Regions from separate parts of the Alkalihalobacillus sp. MEB130 genome, predicted to be linked through region 2. Evidence: a T-box and tRNA genes for the amino acid it is inferred to sense, from the RefSeq annotation. Region 2 holds a T-box; the other holds one or more tRNA genes.
What was found. The T-box of region 2 lies ahead of thrS (threonine--tRNA ligase). A T-box ahead of a tRNA ligase gene usually reads a tRNA of that ligase, here a tRNA-Thr.
Positions count from the first base shown of each region.

Region 1: it encodes a tRNA-Thr, which carries the amino acid that the T-box ahead of thrS (threonine--tRNA ligase) is inferred to sense. The anticodon was not compared.

Region 1 covers NZ_JAOANA010000032.1:11,723-15,143, reverse strand. Annotated here, with positions in the region: gene N0O92_RS21780 (adenylosuccinate synthase) at 1-465, shown strand, start outside; tRNA gene N0O92_RS21775 (tRNA-Lys) at 1,263-1,338, shown strand; tRNA gene N0O92_RS21770 (tRNA-Glu) at 1,354-1,428, shown strand; tRNA gene N0O92_RS21765 (tRNA-Asp) at 1,448-1,524, shown strand; tRNA gene N0O92_RS21760 (tRNA-Phe) at 1,549-1,624, shown strand; tRNA gene N0O92_RS21755 (tRNA-Thr) at 1,630-1,702, shown strand; gene N0O92_RS21750 (peptidoglycan DD-metalloendopeptidase family protein) at 1,913-3,358, shown strand.
Region 2 covers NZ_JAOANA010000003.1:139,074-142,494, reverse strand. Annotated here, with positions in the region: gene thrS (threonine--tRNA ligase) at 1-1,835, opposite strand, end outside; T-box leader at 2,118-2,362, opposite strand; gene ytxC (putative sporulation protein YtxC) at 2,430-3,290, opposite strand.

The DNA.
Region 1 (3,421 bases), on a different contig from region 2:
GGACCTTTCCCAACTGAATTACATGATGAAATTGGTGACACAATTCGTGAAGTAGGTAATGAGTATGGTACAACTACAGGTCGTCCACGCCGTGTAGGTTGGTTTGATAGTGTGGTTGTCCGTCACGCTCGTCGTGTAAGTGGAATCACGGATCTATCATTGAACTCTATCGATGTATTAACGGGCATCAAAACGCTTAAAATTTGTACAGCTTATAAATACCGTGGTGAAGTAATTGAAGAGTTCCCTGCAAGCTTGAAAGTCCTTGCAGAGTGTGAGCCTGTATACGAAGAGCTTCCAGGTTGGGAAGAAGACATTACAGGAGTGAAAACACTAAATGAACTTCCAGCAAACGCTCGCCACTACATCGAGCGCGTATCACAATTAACAGGAATCCCATTAACCGTCTTCTCAGTAGGACCAGACCGTAACCAAACAAACATGGTACGAGGAGTCTTTGCATAGGTTTTTAATAAAAAGGGCGAACTTCCCTTTTTATTAAAAACCGAAGCGGTGTGTGGAGTCGCTGCCATGTTTTAAGCCTTTTATGAGTGGGTTTCTCATAAAAGGCGCGCAGCGAACGGAGCCACCGCAACCATGTTCGCACTGTTTAAGGCAAAAGGGCGAACTTCCCTTTTTATTAAAAACCGAAGCGGTGTGTGGAGTCGCTGCCATGTTTTAAGCCTTTTATGAGTGGGTTTCTCATAAAAGGCGCGCAGCGAACGGAGCCACCGCAACCATGTTCGCACTGTTTAAGGCAAAAGGGCGAACTTCCCTTTTTATTAAAAACCGAAGCGGTGTGTGGAGTCGCTGCCATGTTTTAAGCCTTTTATGAGTGGGTTTCTTATAAAAGGCGCGCAGCGAACGGAGCCACCGCAACCATGTTCGCACTGTTTAAGGCAAAAGGGCGAACTTCCCTTTATTGAATCAACGAATGCAATAGCAAATTGCATTCGTTGATTTATCCTAATAAGCTGTCAGAAGCTTCAACAGAAAAAAATAAAACTTTTTTTCAAAAACACTTGCACATAAAAAAATGCTATGGTATTATAAATCTTGTCGCTGAGAGATAAGACAAGCGATAACAACAGTAACACAGCAAGAGCCATTAGCTCAGTTACGAGCTATGCTACTTGATTTGCTACGAGTTGTTCCGACACATCCTACTTCAAAGCATTACTAGAAGAGGAAAGAACAGGTAAGGCTACGAAGCAATTCATCGTCCGAAACGACATGAATAAACTTCTTTGAAATAACAGCAAGAGCCATTAGCTCAGTTGGTAGAGCATCTGACTTTTAATCAGAGGGTCGAAGGTTCGAGTCCTTCATGGCTCACCACTTTTATTAAAAAGTGGCCCGTTGGTCAAGCGGTTAAGACACCGCCCTTTCACGGCGGTAACACGGGTTCGAATCCCGTACGGGTCACCATTTTCATTAAATAAGTTTTGGTCCGGTAGTTCAGTTGGTTAGAATGCCTGCCTGTCACGCAGGAGGTCGCGGGTTCGAGTCCCGTCCGGACCGCCATTTTTAACTTCATATTTATGTAGTGGCTCAGTAGCTCAGTCGGTAGAGCAATGGACTGAAAATCCATGTGTCGGCGGTTCGATTCCGTCCTGAGCCACCATTTTTGCCGGCCTAGCTCAATTGGTAGAGCAACTGACTTGTAATCAGTAGGTTGGGGGTTCAAGTCCTCTGGCCGGCACTTTAATCCGTGTGGAATTTTCCATGCGGATTTTATTTGTGTTTCGACAAAAATCCCTAATATATCCAGGAATATTACAATCTATTTTCAATTTGGTTTTGTGGCACCAAACATAGCAGATTATGCTAGAATAAGAAAGGTTGACGAATTTTGTCTAAAATTCTTTTTAATTATACATATATCTAGGTTTTAGAGTAGCAGGAGGAAAACATGGTTCCAAATAAGAAACAACAACTATTTTTCTATTTACCCCCATACATGGTCATTCAAACATTTATCATAGCATTATTTTGTTTGTTCGTTTTTGTTACTTTTTCAAGCACGATACAAGCAGATGAGGAATCTGTTCACACTATCTATCATGTGTATGTAGATGATCAGCATGTAGGTGTAGTCATAGATGATGAGCCTGTATATGAATATATTGAACAAGTAGAGAAAGAATATGAAGAAACATATCCTACTCTCTCTTTTGCTATTGGTGAGAGTGTTCGAGTTATTCCTGAGATGGTGTTTAGTAAAGCTATCGAAGATGAAGATGTAATAACAGAGCTAGAAAATGAGATGGTAGTTCAAGCAGAAGCGGTTGCTTTACTAGTTAATGATAAGCCGGTTGTTTATTTATCTAATCTTGAAGAAGCTGAAAAAGCTCTACAATTGCTAATCACTCAATATATAGATGAAGAACAGTATGAGCAGTTTCAAGCTGAGGATGGCGATGATCCTCAAGTTATGGTTGGAGAGAAGATTATTACCGATGTAGTTCTGACAGAAGAGGTTACAGAGGAAGAAATGCTAGCTGCTCCAGATGAGATTCTGTCGGTTAAGGATGCGGTGAAAAAGATTAATCAAGGCGTGTTAGAAGAACAGGCATATACAGTACAACAAGGTGATGTATTAGGAACGATTGCACAAGACCATAATCTATCAACCTCTCAATTATTAGAGTTAAATAGTGAGTTAGATTCAGATAGCATCATTCGAGAAGGGGATGAGCTGACAGTAACAGCTTACGAGCCGTTAGTAGAAGTTGTCTCTACTCATATTACTATGGTAGAGGAAGAGATTCCTTTTGAAACGGAAGTAATAGAGGATTCTTCGATGTTTAAAGGAGATCAAAAGGTGACCCAAGAAGGAAAAAATGGGAAGCAGTTACTAGAGTATGAAATTACAGAGCAAAATGGTCAAATCATCAAACGTAAAGTTCTTTCAGAAGAAATAACAGAAGAGCCGGTAAAAAAAGTGATTACTAAAGGAACAAAGGTTATTCCTTCACGTGGATCAGGCACACTTGGTTGGCCAGCTGTTGGTGGATATATCTCAAGCTATCAAGGAAATCGTTGGGGTAGATTTCATCGCGGAATTGATATTGCTAGGCCTAGTAACTACAATATTTTGGCAGCAGACAATGGCACGGTGACGTTCGCTGGTAGTCAAGGCGGGTACGGAAACTTAGTTAGAATTAACCATAATAATGGAATGGAAACATTATATGCTCACCTAGCATCGATTGATGTGAAAGTCGGACAAACAGTCACAAAAGGACAAAAAATTGGTGTTATGGGTCAAACAGGTAATTCAACGGGGATCCATTTACACTTTGAAGTGTATCAAAACGGGCAATTGAAAAACCCTATGGATTTCTTACATTACTAAGAAACGTCCCCGGTATGGGGGCGTTTTTTGTTAATTATTCTTTGTTTAAAAATTGCTAGATTA
Region 2 (3,421 bases):
GCATCCATTTCCTTATCACCAAGAACGAGCATATAAGGAATCTTCTGCATTTGCGCTTCCCTAATTTTGTATCCTAATTTCTCATCGCGCTCATCGATTTCAACACGCACTCCAACAGCTTGAAGCTCTTCTTGTACTTTCTTTGCGTACTCAAGATGAACATCATTAGAGACAGGAATGATTTGCGTTTGGATCGGAGCTAACCAAGTAGGAAAAGCACCTTTGTACTCTTCAAGTAAGAACGCAACAAAACGTTCCATTGTTGAAACAACCCCGCGGTGGACAACGACTGGACGGTGCTGCTGGCCATCTTCTCCAACATAAGTTAAGTCAAAACGCTCAGGTAATAAAAAGTCTAACTGAACAGTCGATAAAGTCTCTTCTTTTCCAAGAGCCGTTTTCACTTGAACATCAAGTTTCGGACCGTAGAAAGCAGCTTCTCCTTCTGCTTCATAATATTCAATACCTTCAAGCTCATTCATCGCATCTTTTAACATGCTTTGTGCCTTATTCCACATCTCATCATCATTAAAATACTTTTCTGTATCTTCAGGATCACGATAGGAAAGACGGAATTTGTACTTATCAATTCCAAAGTCATTGTATACTTCTTGAATGAGACGAACCACTCGAATAAATTCATCTTTGATTTGATCAGGACGACAGAAAATGTGTGCATCATTTAATGTCATACCCCGAACACGTTGAAGACCTGAAACTGCACCAGACATTTCATAACGATGCATCATCCCAAGTTCAGCGATACGAAGTGGAAGCTGGCGATAACTTCTCATCTCTTGTTTATAAACCATCATATGATGAGGGCAGTTCATTGGACGTAACACAAACTCTTCATTATCACGTTCCATAACAGGGAACATATCATCTTTATAATGATCCCAATGTCCAGACGTTTTATAAAGCTCAGAGCTACCTAAAATTGGTGTATAAACGTGCTGATAGCCGAGTCTTTCCTCTTTATCAACAATGTAGCGTTCAATAATGCGTCGTACAGTCGCACCTTTTGGTAACCATAGTGGCAAGCCTTGTCCTACTTTTTGTGATAATGCGAAAATGCCAAGCTCTTTACCTAATTTACGATGATCACGCTCTTTTGCTTCTTCTAACAAACGAAGATGCTCTTTTAAATCTTCTTTGTTAAAGAACGCTGTACCGTAAATACGTTGAAGCATTTTATTCTTGCTATCTCCACGCCAATAAGCACCTGCTAAGCTCAACAATTTAAACTCTTTAATTTTATTTGTAGATGGAATGTGTATCCCACGACAAAGATCAAAGAACTCCCCTTGCTCATAAATCGTTAGCATTTCCCCTTCAGGAATCGCTTCAATCAGTTCTAGCTTGTACTCATCGCCGATTTCTTTGTATTTTTGAACAGCTTCTTCTCGTGAAACTTCAATCCGCTTCACTTCAAGGTTTTCAGAAATAATTCGTTTCATTTCTTTTTCAATCTTTGGAAGATCTTCTGGAGTTAATGACTCTTCTGAATCAATATCATAGTAGAACCCACCTTCAATAACTGGTCCTACCCCAAGCTTCACATCTTTATACAAGCGTTTAATTGCTTGAGCCATCACGTGAGCTGTACTATGGCGAACAATTTCTAACGCCTCATCGGAATCAGGTGTCACAATTGCAATTTCTCCATCTTCTGTAATAGGCGTACGTAAATCAACCAATGTATTGTTTAGTTTTCCTGCCAGTGCTTTCTTTTTTAGACCTGGACTAATGGATGCAGCAATATCTTCTGTCGTCGTTCCACTTGGAAACTCCTTTACAGCACCATCTGGAAACGTAATTTTCACTTCAGCCATGCCTGTTCACTCCTTCTTCTTTTTTTCTGAAATAAAAAGACTGTTTTCGCATACTTTGTTGTTTTTCCGAAAAACGGGTCTCCACATGTTCGTTCCATTGCGCTCCAGCCACTCGCTTTCCGCGGGGAGGTGTCGAGCCTCCTCGGCTTCGCCTGTGGGGTCTCGACCCTACCTCTTCATCCCGGTCGAGTGACTTCCGCTCCATTTCACTAAGAGACATATCGTTACTGTAACAATCTTCACGTAAAAACAGCCAATAAAAAACACCCATCCCTCCATAATAGAAGGGACGAGTGTAGTTCGTGGTTCCACCCTTGTTCGAGAAAGACACATTTTACAATGAAAAATAAATCATTCTCCTCAAGATACAATATAACGGTTGCTACCGGCGTCAGATAGTCCACTTATGTGTTTCCCTGCCGCAGTTCAGAGGTGGTAAGAACGTTATTCTAGTTAGGAAGCTCTCAGCAAATGCTTCCCTCTCTGAAAACCGATACAACGACTCATGTCCTCATCAAGACTCTTTCTTGTTTGACTGTGTTATGTAGTATTATAGGGAGCCTTGATTAGAAAATCAAGAGGCAAACAAAAAAGTTAGCTCCATTCTTTATCATAAGCTTTCAACGGATATAGTTTCATGCGCTCTTGAAAGATTGCTTGAATGGATAAAATCACTCCATGGTCTGGATCATCTGAGAAAACGTGGACTTGTCGCGGTACCATACTTACTAATGGACTTATGACCATATCATCAATATCTACCTCTTGTTCAAAAACAAGGTCGTCCTGAAGATGGAACAACAATTCCTCTCTTGTCATTCTTCTGAAATGTTCATCGTAAAACGTAAATGTCCCATCATGTACAATGTAAATCATCTCGATTTTCGACCGTTTGAATTGAACGAATTGACGAAAGTCCTCAATCATATTTTGGTATTCCTGTTCTAACATATACTCATCAATTGCCATCTCTACACAATCAATTAAAATCTCCCCATAATCACGCAAACGGAATGTCAGGAACGGTTCATAATAAAAAGTCGTATCCTCCTCCAAATGATTTGAGAATGCTTGATAAATAAATTCTCTGCGATTAAAAAATGATTTCATTTGAGGCAAATCATTTCGATCTCCTTCTAAGATAGAACGTGCAATCGTTAAAATCTGTTCTTGTTCTTCCTCATCATGAAAATAAAACATAGTTTCGATAATATCGAGTAACCATTCATCTTCTTTTGTACTAATAACATAATCGGTTAACACAGAAGCTAGCAATGGATGAAACGAATCATAAAAATTAATATGTTTGTGTTCATAGTTGAGAATAATTGTATCATCACCTTCTGCTCTCACAGCTCCACCTAAACCGTACTCAGCGTACTTCTGGATATACGCTGTCAGCTGATGAAATAGCTGCTTGCAATCGTGGATTTCTTCAAAATGGATTGCTATCAACGCTTACTCCCCCTTACATTTAACGAACACCTCTATGTGAACATCATTCTTTTCATTTCAGACAGGCTCTACTTTCATCCTATGTTACGATTTCAAAAACATGATTAGAAAATGAATTTTCCTTGAAAGAG